Regions from separate parts of the Blautia sp. HCP3S3_D9 genome, predicted to be linked through region 1. Evidence: riboswitches for the same ligand, from Rfam matches in the RefSeq annotation. Region 1 holds a riboswitch; each other region holds the start of a gene.
What was found. A riboswitch is a leader RNA that binds a small molecule or an ion and turns the genes downstream of it on or off. The one in region 1 is predicted to bind thiamine pyrophosphate.
Positions count from the first base shown of each region.

Region 2: it holds a riboswitch for thiamine pyrophosphate, as region 1 does, so the genes downstream of both, thiW (energy coupling factor transporter S component ThiW) here and thiS (sulfur carrier protein ThiS) in region 1, are expected to answer to the same signal.
Region 3: it holds a riboswitch for thiamine pyrophosphate, as region 1 does, so the genes downstream of both, thiC (phosphomethylpyrimidine synthase ThiC) here and thiS (sulfur carrier protein ThiS) in region 1, are expected to answer to the same signal.
Region 4: it holds a riboswitch for thiamine pyrophosphate, as region 1 does, so the genes downstream of both, thiM (hydroxyethylthiazole kinase) here and thiS (sulfur carrier protein ThiS) in region 1, are expected to answer to the same signal.

Region 1 covers NZ_JBQHWS010000029.1:12,478-15,613, forward strand. Annotated here, with positions in the region: gene thiH (2-iminoacetate synthase ThiH) at 1-71, opposite strand, end outside; gene ACTNES_RS07845 (thiazole synthase) at 88-852, opposite strand; gene thiS (sulfur carrier protein ThiS) at 1,076-1,270, opposite strand; TPP riboswitch at 1,424-1,531, opposite strand; gene ACTNES_RS07855 (TetR/AcrR family transcriptional regulator) at 1,700-2,311, opposite strand; gene ACTNES_RS07860 (VOC family protein) at 2,382-2,744, opposite strand; gene ACTNES_RS07865 (NUDIX hydrolase) at 2,741-3,136, opposite strand, start outside.
Region 2 covers NZ_JBQHWS010000125.1:4,679-7,814, forward strand. Annotated here, with positions in the region: gene ACTNES_RS17010 (MATE family efflux transporter) at 1-431, shown strand, start outside; gene thiM (hydroxyethylthiazole kinase) at 517-1,293, opposite strand; gene thiW (energy coupling factor transporter S component ThiW) at 1,223-1,810, opposite strand; TPP riboswitch at 1,927-2,030, opposite strand; gene ACTNES_RS17025 (DMT family transporter) at 2,245-3,120, shown strand.
Region 3 covers NZ_JBQHWS010000002.1:7,149-10,284, forward strand. Annotated here, with positions in the region: gene ACTNES_RS00840 (fibronectin type III domain-containing protein) at 126-1,136, shown strand; TPP riboswitch at 1,268-1,376, shown strand; gene thiC (phosphomethylpyrimidine synthase ThiC) at 1,712-3,022, shown strand.
Region 4 covers NZ_JBQHWS010000095.1:9,082-12,217, reverse strand. Annotated here, with positions in the region: gene hpf (ribosome hibernation-promoting factor, HPF/YfiA family) at 297-824, shown strand; partial or broken gene ACTNES_RS15165 (hypothetical protein) at 804-860, opposite strand; gene ACTNES_RS15160 (DUF6783 domain-containing protein) at 837-1,028, shown strand; TPP riboswitch at 1,126-1,236, shown strand; gene thiM (hydroxyethylthiazole kinase) at 1,349-2,170, shown strand; gene thiE (thiamine phosphate synthase) at 2,157-2,801, shown strand; gene thiD (bifunctional hydroxymethylpyrimidine kinase/phosphomethylpyrimidine kinase) at 2,882-3,136, shown strand, end outside.

The DNA.
Region 1 (3,136 bases):
TGCTTTCTCTCCAGTGCTGCCGGTGGGAGTTTATCACTGTCTACAAAATATACCTGATTTTCCTCATTCATGATTTCAGCTTCCCCCTTAACGTAAAAATCCAGTCAGCGGGTCAGATGCACTTCCACCTCTGGCAAGTACTCTTCCCATTCCAGTAAGGTAAGCTTTTCGACCTGCTTCGATGGCCAGTTTAAATGCTGCTGCCATTTCCGGTACATCTCCAGCTGTGGCGATTGCTGTATTTGCCATGATTGCTGCTGCTCCCATTTCCATAGCTTCGCATGCCTGTGATGGTTTTCCGATTCCTGCGTCTACAATGATCGGCAGGTCAATCTCATCGATCAGTACCTGAATCATGGCTTTTGTTGCCAGTCCTTTATTGCTTCCGATCGGTGCAGCCAATGGCATAACCGCTGCTGCTCCGGCATTCTGAAGATCTCTTGCCACATTCAGATCCGGATTCATATATGGCAACACAACGAAGCCTTCCTTTGCCAGAATTTCTGTTGCTTTGACTGTCTCATAATTATCCGGAAAAAGATATTTTGCATCACGCATAATTTCTATTTTTACAAAATCTCCGCATCCCATGGCTCTGCTCAGCCTTGCGATTCTGACAGCTTCTTCGGCATTTCTCGCACCGGATGTATTTGGAAGAAGTGTGACTCCTTTCGGGATGAAATCCAGGATATTATCCTTTTCCTGAGTATTTGCACGTCGAAGTGCAAGGGTGATGATCTCTGCACCCCCCTGTTCAACTGCTGCCTTGATCAGATTCAGATTATATTTTCCTGACCCCAGAATAAATCGACTCTTAAATTCTTTTCCGCCTAATACAAATTTATCTTCCATTGTGTTCTCCTCTTTTTTAGTCATATTCCATAAGCATGACAACCATAAGTTGGAAACCATTCTTCCAAAACCTAAGTCCGCTGCTCTGATATTTTATAATTTTTCCTGTTTTTCTTTCGAAAATCTTGCAATACATAAACCAGATTTTCTTGTCAAGCGGATAAACCATCCGTTTCGCTACTTGCTCATAACCGAATAACTGCTTAGTTCAATTAAAATAATTTCAACCTCCTCCGACAAATCGCAGGACTTCGATCACATCTTCATCCTGAATTGTCACGCTTCCAAACTGCTCTTTCTGAATGATCTCTAAATTACGTTCTACCACCAGATGATCTGGATTAAATCCGTTTTCTATCAGATACTCCAGCAGATTTTTTCCGGCAATTTCTTTTGCCTCGCCGTTAATCTTTACCATGGATATACTCCTTTCTAACACCCTGAAAGTATACAAAAAGGCGCCGAACAACATACTTTTCCTGTTGTCCGGCGCCTGAAATGCTCTGTGAAAAGTGGTGCCCCCAGTTCACATAAAAAACAGAGAGCACGATACACAAGTCTATTCATTCACGACATGTATTTCCTATTTCCCTACGTTGGCATTATCCAAATCAGGTTCCAGGTCAAGACTAATCAAGTCTACTCTCAGCCCATCTATTTGAGCTCCCTATTTGCGAAGTATTATACAAAATTTTTAAATAATTTTCAAGCTTTTTTCAATATTTTTCTTTATTCCTTATTTTGGTTATCATATAAATCAATCCCCTTTTGTAAATCAATAAACTATATACTCAGTTGACCGAAGTCCTTGTTTTGTTTGTTGTTGCTTTGCTATGAAAACAAACTTTTAATTTCTGTCCTGTATGGCAACGTAGTTGTATATGCATTCGAATATCATATCTATATTTTTCTCAAAAACTTCTTCGATAAATGTATCTCTGTTCTGTGCCATGCTGTAAATAGTTTTGAAAAAAATCCTGATAAGTTCTGCATCAGGAGTGCTGCCCATAAATTTAGTGAAGTAACTGGTAAATGCTGCCTGCATCTGCTGACTGATCTGAGGCCGGAATTTCTCATATCGGCTGCCTGCTGATTTTTCCATCAGAATGATTGCTTCTGTGCGATGCTCAGACAGATATTCCATCATCTGCCGTTCGTTGTCATCTGCAGTATTCGGATCATCTTCTTCTCTTCGTGCAAATGTACTGCACATTTTTTCATAGTCTGTGATCACCGGGGCTAAAATTGCTGAGAGCAATGCTCCTTTGTTTTCAAATGAAAAGTAAAATGCACCGGTCGTGACCCCTGCGTTTTTACAGATATCCCGGAGATTGGCTTTGGCGTAGCCTTTTTTCAGGAATTCTTCTTTGCCGGATTTTATTAATTTTTGTTCAGTTTGTTTTCTGCGCTCATCTTCCATAACAGTTGTTATGTTAGCACATGCTAACCTTGTTGTCAATTATGCCTTCTGACATATAGAAATTTTTATTCTAATAGTGTTACTTACTATATAATCGATTCTAACTTTATCACATCGGCGTTCTTACTTCTATAAGATTTCCATCAGGATCATAGAATCGAATTGCTTTTTGTCCCCACTCATGGGTGAGAAGTTTGTTTACATATCTGGTTTCCGGATAGAATTTTTCCAGTTTTTCGGCAAATGCTTCTATGTTATGTTCCTCGAAGTATAGTTCGCAGGAATTATTTTCAGGGATCACGTCTTTTCCCAGGAATTTTTTCCAGATTGTTTCGTCCTGTAAGACCAGGCCCTCGGTGAGGATCATGTTGCCGTCATTATTAACAACTACGTCAAGATCGAACAGGTCATGATAAAATTTGCAGGATTTCTCAATGTCTTTTACGACGATCAGAACATTTTTTAATCTCATTCTTCGGTCGCTCCTCTCAGTTTTCTCATGATGACTTCCATTCCTCCTGTTGGGGCGCAGAATTTCGGATCGTGGTTTTTACAGCTTGCATATGTTTCTTCAAGGTCAAACCACTCTACTGTTTCCAGTTCTTCTTTCTGCAGGATGAGTTTTGTTTCGTCTACAGGCTGGCTGTAAATGTATACGAAAGCGATCTCATTATCGCGGAACATTTTCCCGTGAAATTCTTTTTCGTATGCTATGCGGAAGTTTCCGGCAAATTCCAGTTCCTGGGGCTGCGCCTGAATTCCCAGTTCTTCGTGCAGTTCGCGAAGTGCTGACTCCAGCGGCTCATCACCGGCCTGAATGTGGCCTGCTGATGAGGTGTCAAACATTCCCGGGAATGATTCTTT
Region 2 (3,136 bases), on a different contig from region 1:
AGAAATATGACAGAGTAAGACAGGCATACCGTTATTCTGTAACTGCCTGTACAGTAATTGCAACGATATTCTTTTTCTGTTTCCAGATATTTCCACACCAGATCGTGGGTATCTTCGGAACAGGAAGTAATCTGTATTTCCAGTTTGCAGAACACTATCTGAAAATATTTATGTTTATGACTTTTGCAAATGGGATCCAGCCGGTGTCTTCCGGTTTCTTTACCTCTATCGGTATGGCGAAGCTGGGTATTGTAATGTCTCTGACACGACAGGTGATTTTTCTTCTGCCATTGATTATTATCTTCCCATTGTTTATGGGAATTGATGGAGTGATGTATGCAGGACCGATTGCAGATGCGGCGGCATTTGTGTTGGCAATTGTGTTTGCGAGACGAGAACTGGGAAAGATGCGCAGTGCGGAAATAGTATAAAAAGTTCCCGCAGATGATATGGAAGAAATTTATCCATATTGTCTGACGGGAACTTTTTTGTAAAAAATTATTGATAAACTGTAGATTATAAAAGATTGTAAAATTGATCGAACAGCTCTGTCTGGAAGCTTCCGGGGCCGGAGCTGTTTTTCTCTGCTCTTTCTCCTGCTGTGCCAAATTCTCTGGCTGCTGAGACGGCAGCTGTAAATGGGTCTGTAACTGCCAGATAGGTGGCACAGATCATTCCAAGCATACATCCGGTTCCTGTAATCTGTGACATGGCAGGAGTGCCGTTTGTAATAAATTCACACTTATTGGCAGAGACGATCATATCTTCCTTGCCTGTGATAAGAAGTGTGGTATTCCACCGGGAAGCTTTTTCCTGGAAAAGTTCTTTCAGATGGGAACGATTGGCATCTGTAAGTACATCCTGTACGCCTGCGTCAATTCCGATTGCATGTGAGGTCTGTCCGGACATGGCAAGAAGTTCAGACATATTTCCTTTAAGGAGTTCGGGCATGTGGATGTTCATAAGATTTTGCGCGAATTCGTAACGCAGATTGCTGCAGGCGGTTCCTACCAGATCAAGCATAACAGGGATATGGAGACTGGCAGCAGTTTTCAGAGATTCCGGCATGGATTTCATACGCGCATCGGTGATATTTCCAAGATTCAGTGCCAGTGCATGAGAGCTTCTGGTGATTTCAGCTACTTCTGCCGGATGTTCTGCCATGATCGGGCGGCCTCCGGCCGCCAGAATAATATTCGCACAGTCATGAATAGAAATCGGATTAGTGATGCAATGAATCAGCGGCTGTGCTGCTCTGGTTAATTGTCTGGGATTTGTCTGATTTACGATCATATACTTTTGCTCCAAGGCTTTGTTGAAATTTGGCAAGCATTCCTGCGTGACTTAATGCTTTCAGGAAGAAATAGGCAATGGTGCCGCCCATGCAGGTTGCTGCCAGAAACATTGGTGTATAGAAAAATGCGTTCAGTCCGCTTCTGCCCATAAGAAATGCCATTACAGGATAGGAAACCAGAGAGCCGATGATACCGGTTCCGAAGATTTCACCGATCACTGCGCAGATAATCTTTCCATGAGAAGCGCGGTAGAAAACGCCTGATAAAAATGCGCCGAATACGGCACCTGTCAGTGCAAGTGGCGGGATACCCATAAACATCATGCGGATGATTCCGATGAGAGTGGCACAAAGAAGTGAATACCACGGTCCCAGAAGTACGGAACAGACGATGTTTATCAGGTGTGCAGTAGGGCACATACCCTCGATTCTCAGAATAGGTGAGATGACAACGCCGATGGCAACCATCATGGCGAGCATGACCATTCTGAGTGTTTTTGATCTGTCTGTGTTCATAATAATGAACCTCCTTGAAATGAAGATTTGGTCTGCCGAAGCAGACATTATCAGTTGTGCAGGAAACAGATAAAATCCTGCAAAAAAAAATCTGCCGGAATAACACACTGGCAGATTTTAATATACAAATACAGTCCCTACGCTGGCATTATCCATATCAGGTGCGGTCGAAGATCAATCTTCCTCTCAGCCTGTCTCACAGGCTCCCGTTGTTATCATCTATATGCAGATTTTTCTTGTGTTAGAGTAACACAAGCATCTGGAAAAGTCAATGGGATGTAAAATCAGGTCAGCAACCCCTTTTAGAGTGTTGCTGGAATAAAAAATCTATTTGTACTAAAACGATTGTCCGTGCTATGATTAACAGGTAGATGACAGACAGCATATTATGAAAAAGAAGCTGTCTGCATGGACAGAAAGGCAGGTTAAATCTGATGAAACAGGAAAATTACATAAAGGGTATGATAATGATCATCCTGTCGGCGTTTTTCTTTGCTTGTATGAATGTGAGTGTGCGTCTGGCAGGTGATCTGCCGTCTGTGGAGAAGAGTTTCTTCCGGAATCTGGTGGCGGCGGTGTTTGCAGCGATAATTCTCCGTAAGAATCGTACAGTGCCGAAGGTGGATAAGAAATACTGGGGACCGCTGATCCTGCGTTGTGTGTGCGGGACACTGGGGATTCTGTGTAACTTTTATGCCATTGACCATCTGTTGGTGGCAGATGCATCGATCCTGAATAAGTTATCTCCGTTTTTTGCGATTATTTTTTCATTCCTTTTGTTAAAGGAAAAGATCAGACCGGCACAGGCAGCGTGTGTTGCGCTGGCGTTTATCGGATGTTTATTTGTAGTGAAACCGGGATTTCAGAATGCGGCACTTGTTCCGGCACTGATCGGAGTCTGCGGTGGACTGGGAGCAGGAATTGCGTATACGATGGTGCGTGTACTGGGAACTCACGGAGTGAAGGGACCAGTTATCGTGTTTTATTTTTCATTTTTCTCCTGCTTGTCGGTTGTACCCTGGATGTTGTTCCATTTCACACCCATGAGTATGAAGCAGCTTGTGACATTGCTGATGGCAGGATTATTCGCAGCGGGCGGACAGTTTACGATTACGGCTGCATACACCTATGCACCTGCAGGGAAGATTTCCATCTTTGATTACTCGCAGATTATTTTTGCTACGATGCTGGGATTTATCTTGTTTGGAGAGATTCCGGATACGTACAGCTTTACAGGATATGTGCTGATTATTCTGGCATCATTGGGTACCTTTCTTTATAATATGAGGGTAGCTAAGGCTGGTAAATGAAGAAAAAGTAAAAAAG
Region 3 (3,136 bases), on a different contig from region 1:
TTACAATAACAGCAACATCAACGAAGCTTTTTTATTATATTTAAAACTGTTCAGACACGCTTCGGCGTACTAGCTGCAAAACAATCTCAGCCTTTGTTTTTCAGCTTCAAAAGGAGGTTTTTACTATGAAAGCAAGAAGTTTTAAAAAGTTTTTTGTAAGCATCGCTCTCAGTGCAGTTCTTACGTTTTCAACCGCAGCTACAGCTTTTGCAGCAACTGCTCAGCTTATGCCTGTCGAACAGTCTGCTGAATTATCTCCGGAGCAAACGGATATTCCTTCTGTCGATGATTCCAATGCCCAGGCTGCTGGTGTTTCTTACCTTACCTCTGATTCAGGTATCAAACAGATTGCCGCTTCTGAGAATTCTGTAACTGTCCAGTGGAATCCGGTCACAAATGCTGCGAAATATGCGATCAGCATCAGCCCTTTCAGCTCCGGTTCCTACAAACTGCTCGGCTACTTTGACAACAGCCGCAATAAAGCAAAGATCAATAAGTTAAAAGCCGGCACAGCCTACAAAGTAAGGATCACAGCTTTAACCTCATCCGGAACAGCGATTTCATCACGCATCGCCGGATGCACAACCCTTTACTCCAGCGTAACTGTCAAAACCTCTTACGCATCCACAGGCGGTTATACCTTTAACATGAACACTGTAAACCCGGCAAACTCTATCTCAGGTTATAAAGTTATATATCAGAGTTCTGCCGCCCACAAACTTATCACCAAATACTATACCAGACCATCCTTTACCCTACCGTTAAACAAAAACACCTTTTATCAGGTAAAGATTTATCCTTATCTTCTCCTGAATAACAAACGCTACGTAACCACAACCCCGACTACCCGATATATTTCCATGGGAATCGTTCTAAAAAAAGCCGGAAATACCAGCAGTACTATGAGCGTAAAATGGAACAAAGTCGCAGGTGCAAACAACTACTCTGTTTACGTGAAATATCCAAACTCCAGTTCCTACAAGAAAGTAAGAACAACAACAGCTGCCTCATTTACCCTTACCAACATGACCAAAAACGTCAAGTACGGAATCAAAGTTATCGCAAACAAAAAAGTCAATGGAAAAACCTGGACCTCTGCATCAAATGCCTATACAATGTCCCTCACAGGGCGTTAAAATGACAGTTTTTTTTCACTAATAACTATTGAATTACTGTTCACTCCATGCACAGTAAATACTATTGCTACATCAATTCAAAAACTGATTTACATATTGACTTTCTCACATCAGAGTGTTACAATGTGGACAATTAAGACAAGGGGAGCTTGTGTAAACAGGCTGAGAGTAAGCTGTATTGCTTTAACCCATAACCTGATTTGGATAATGCCAACGTAGGGAAAGTTATAGTTCTTCCGGACTGCAATATGCTTGTTGGCGTATTGCAGTTTTTCCTTTTTTATTCGAAAATTTCCAGAAGATATCGTATATATTTCTTACTGGATCGAGGAGTTTAACCCTCTCTGATCTCATCAATCCTTCTCTGATCCGGGCTCCCCTTTCTTAATCATACAGACCGGGGGCACCACTCTCTGTTAATCCAGTAGTTTACTTAAGAACTTACGAATATGCGCAGGTGCAAGTCCCTGCTATATGCAGGAGGCGCAGTTCATTTCGCGTTACTGTACCAGCATTTTGTAATGGCTAAATGTGTACAGCAACAGCAGCCCACAGTGCAGGGCAAGGAGGAAAAAATGACACATTACACAACACAGATGGACGCAGCGCGTCACGGAATCATTACACCACAGATGGAGATCGTAGCAGAAAAAGAGCATTTTGATGTGGATGAATTAAGAAAACTGATCGCAAAAGGACAGGTTATCATTCCCTGTAATAAGAATCATAAATGCATCAGTCCAAGTGGAGTCGGTGCAAAACTGACAACAAAAATCAATGTAAATTTAGGTGTTTCCAGAGACTGGAAAGACGTTGATATGGAATATGAAAAGGTACATTCTGCAGTGGAAATGGGTGCAGAAGCGATCATGGATCTCAGTTCTTACGGCGATACCAGAAGTTTCCGCCGCAAGCTTACTTCCGAATGTCCTGCGATGATCGGTACAGTTCCAATCTATGATGCAGTAGTCTATTATCACAAAGCACTTGGCAAAATCACTTCTGAAGAATGGATTGATATTGTACGTATGCATGCAGAAGATGGTGTTGATTTTATGACTATTCACTGCGGTATGAACCGTGCAACTGCAGCACGTTTTAAACAAAATAAGCGTCTCATGAACATTGTTTCCAGAGGTGGTTCTATCATGTTTGCATGGATGGAAATGACCGGACAGGAGAACCCGTTCTATGAGCATTTTGATGAAATTCTGGACATTTGCAGAGAGTATGATATTACTTTAAGTCTGGGTGATGCATGCCGTCCGGGATGCCTGGCAGACGCTACAGATACTGCACAGATTGAAGAACTGATCACTCTGGGCGAGCTCACTAAACGCGCATGGGAAAAAGATGTTCAGGTTATGATCGAAGGTCCTGGACATATGCCGATGAATCAGATCGCTGCTAATATGGAAATTCAGAAAACACTGTGTCATGGTGCTCCTTTCTATGTACTTGGACCTCTTGTAACGGATGTTGCTCCAGGATATGACCACATCACTTCCGCAATTGGAGGTGCAATTGCTGCCTATTCCGGTGCTGCTTTTCTGTGCTATGTAACACCTGCCGAACATCTTCGCCTGCCGAATGCAGCTGATGTAAAAGAGGGAATTATAGCTGCAAAGATTGCTGCTCATGCTGCTGATATTGCCAAGGGAATTCCTGGCGCTGCTGACTGGGATTATAAGATGAGTGAAGCGAGAAAACGTCTTGACTGGGAAGAAATGTTCAAACTCAGCATGGATCCGGAAAAGGCAAGACGCTACCGTGCAGAAGCAAAACCTGAAAAAGAAGATACCTGCAGTATGTGCGGTAATTTCTGCGCTGTTAAGAATACAAACCGTATTCTGGATGGTGAGATTGTTACTATTTTTGATGAATAATACGATGAATAGTTCTGATTATTGTTTACATTTTGAATCATCAGGAATTATATTATCTGATGAAAATATATGAAACAATACTGAATATTACATCTGCTATCATACATATTTCAT
Region 4 (3,136 bases), on a different contig from region 1:
CGTTTGACTCGAAGTTCATTACTTTGATTATGAGTAGAGGCTTAATGTCTGAATCAGTGATAAAAATTTTACTGTTCACTGATAATATCCCGCGCGGTGAACGTAAAAAATGCATCTGGCAATGAGATACAGGATAATAGACTACTGAATAGTTGCCAAATTTCGACATAATAGGACAAGAATTCCTCTTCTATTCCTGAAGTAAACAGAAAAAATGTGAAATTTTAATAAAATAGTGTTAAAATTCAAAAAGGTGTGTTATAATAGATTCATCAAACAGCAAAGGGGATGGAAGCATGAAATTTATCATCAGCGGAAAGAATATTACAGTTACAGAAGGTCTTAAGACAGCGGTCCAGGACAAGCTCAGTAAACTGGAAAGGTATTTCACTCCTGACACCGAAGTTGTAGTAACTTTAAGTGTTGAAAAAGAAAGACAGAAAATCGAAGTAACAATCCCTGTAAAAGGAAACATTATCCGTTCCGAACAGGTAAGCAATGACATGTATGTATCAATCGATCTGGTTGAAGAAGTCATTGAACGTCAGCTTCGCAAGTACAAAAATAAAATTGTAGACAAACAGCAGGCAGCTGCAAACTTCCAGAAAGCATATCTGGATAAAGATTATGATGAAGATGAAGATGTTAAGATCATCCGTACCAAGAAATTCGGGATTAAACCAATGTATCCGGAAGATGCATGCGTACAGATGGAACTTCTTGGACATAACTTCTTTGTATTCTATAATGCAGAGACCGAGCAGGTAAACGTAGTCTACAAACGTAAAGGTAATACTTACGGTTTAATTGAACCAGAATTCTAATACGACAACCGAATTCGGACAAAATACACCGTAAAGTGGGGTGTGCAGATTGTGGGAATGATTTTTCAAATACGCTCTAGAACACGCTCTAAACCTTATCAGAACATAAAAGGCCATAAGAAAAGTTTTCATAACAACAACAAAAGAACTTCCGTGCGGAATAAAAAAACTTCTGCACGGAAGTTTTTTTATGTCAAAAAATAAATTGAGAGCAGATTAAAATTCTTTTTACGTTATAAAAAACTTGCCAAAATCTGAATATTATGTATAATAAAGAAGAAAAGAGTAATGAACAACAAAATAATGAACAACAGGGAGCTTGCGTATCAAGCAGGCTGAGAGTGGGATGAATGCCCAGACCTGCAAACCTGATTTGGATAATGCCAACGTAGGGAATGGATACGTAAGTATAAATACAAACGTGAATTTGAGCAGATATATCAAACAGGTATATTTGTTTTTTTATGCCGTTTTTCCGAAGTCTTTCAGGTGTCATTAAAAACGACGAAAAGGAGATAAGAATTATGCTGGGTACATGTTTACAGAATGTCAGAGAAAGAGAACCTCTTGTCCACAATATCACTAATTATGTCACAGTAAATGATGTGGCAAATGTAATCCTTGCGAGCGGGGCAAGCCCGATCATGTCAGATGAGCCGCAGGATGTAGAGGAAATTACAGCAATCTGCGGAGGGCTGAATATCAATATCGGAACTCTGAATGTGAGAACAATCGAAGGAATGCTGAAAGCAGGGCATAAGGCTAATGAATTGGGACATGTAGTTCTGCTGGATCCAGTTGGTGCCGGAGCAAGTTCTCTTCGAACAAATACAGCAGTGAAGCTGATGCAGGAGTTAAAGCTTAATGTGATCCGTGGAAATATTTCAGAAGTTAAGACACTGGCAGCAGGAAGTGGTACAACCAAGGGCGTTGATGCAGATGTAGCTGACGCAGTGTCAGAAGAGAATCTGGATGAAGCAGTTGCATTTGCAAAGAAATTTGCAGAGAAATCAGGAAGCATTGTTGCCATAACAGGAGCGATCGACCTTGTCAGTGACGGAGAGAAATGCTATGTGATCCGTAATGGCCGTCCGGAAATGGGAAGGATCACAGGAACAGGATGCCAGTTATCCGGTCTTATGACAGCATATCTTGTCGCAAACCCAGAACAGAAGTTAGAAGCAGCAGCTGCAGCAGTCGGCGCAATGGGACTTGCAGGAGAAATCGGATGGAGTTATATGCAGAAAGGTGACGGCAATTCTACTTACAGAAACAGGATCATTGATGCAATTTATAATATGACAAAAGAACAGTTAGATGAGGGTGCGAAATATGAAGTGCGATAAGAAAGATTTACTGCTTTATGCAGTGACAGACAGAAGTTGGTTAAATGGTGAAACTCTTTACAGTCAGGTTGAGAAAGCACTGGAGGGTGGAGCAACATTTGTACAGCTTCGTGAGAAACATCTGGATCATGAGACTTTTCTTAAAGAGGCAAAGGAACTGAAAGAACTTTGTGCGAAATATCAGGTTCCGTTTGTGCTGGATGATGATGTGGAACTTGCACTGGAAGTTGGTGCAGACGGTGTTCATGTAGGACAGAGTGATATGGAAGCCGGAGATGTCCGTGCAAAACTTGGAAAAGATAAGATTGTCGGAGTATCTGCCCAGACTGTAGAACAGGCACTTCTCGCTCAGGAACGCGGTGCAGATTATCTGGGGGTAGGTGCAGTATTTCCAACCAGTTCCAAGGATGATGCAGTGGAAGTAGATCACGAAACAGTGAAAGCTATCTGTGAAGCAGTGGATATTCCGGTCATTGCGATCGGTGGTATTTCAAAAGATAACGTACAGGAATTGGCAGGATGTGGACTTTGTGGAATTGCAGTTATCTGTGCTATTTTTGCGAAGCCGGACATAAAAAAAGCAGCAGAAGAGCTGAAAGAAGCTACCGCGAAAATGGTGGAAGCATGTTAGCATAAATTTTCTACGTACAGTGGATGGGATGAAAACAGTAATGCTATTTGTAGAGAGATGAAAAGAGGAGTAAACAGAAAATGAAAACAGCAGTAACGATTGCAGGAAGTGATTCCAGCGGTGGAGCAGGGATCCAGGCAGATATTAAGACAATGCTTGCAAACGGCGTTTATGCCATGAGTGCGATTACGGCACTGACAGCACAGAATACCACAGGGGTGACGGCGATCATGGAAGTGACATCGGAGTTTCTGGGAGAGGAACTGGACAATATTTTTACAGATATTTATCCGGACGCAGTAAAGATCGGAATGGTATCTTCTGGTGTTTTGATC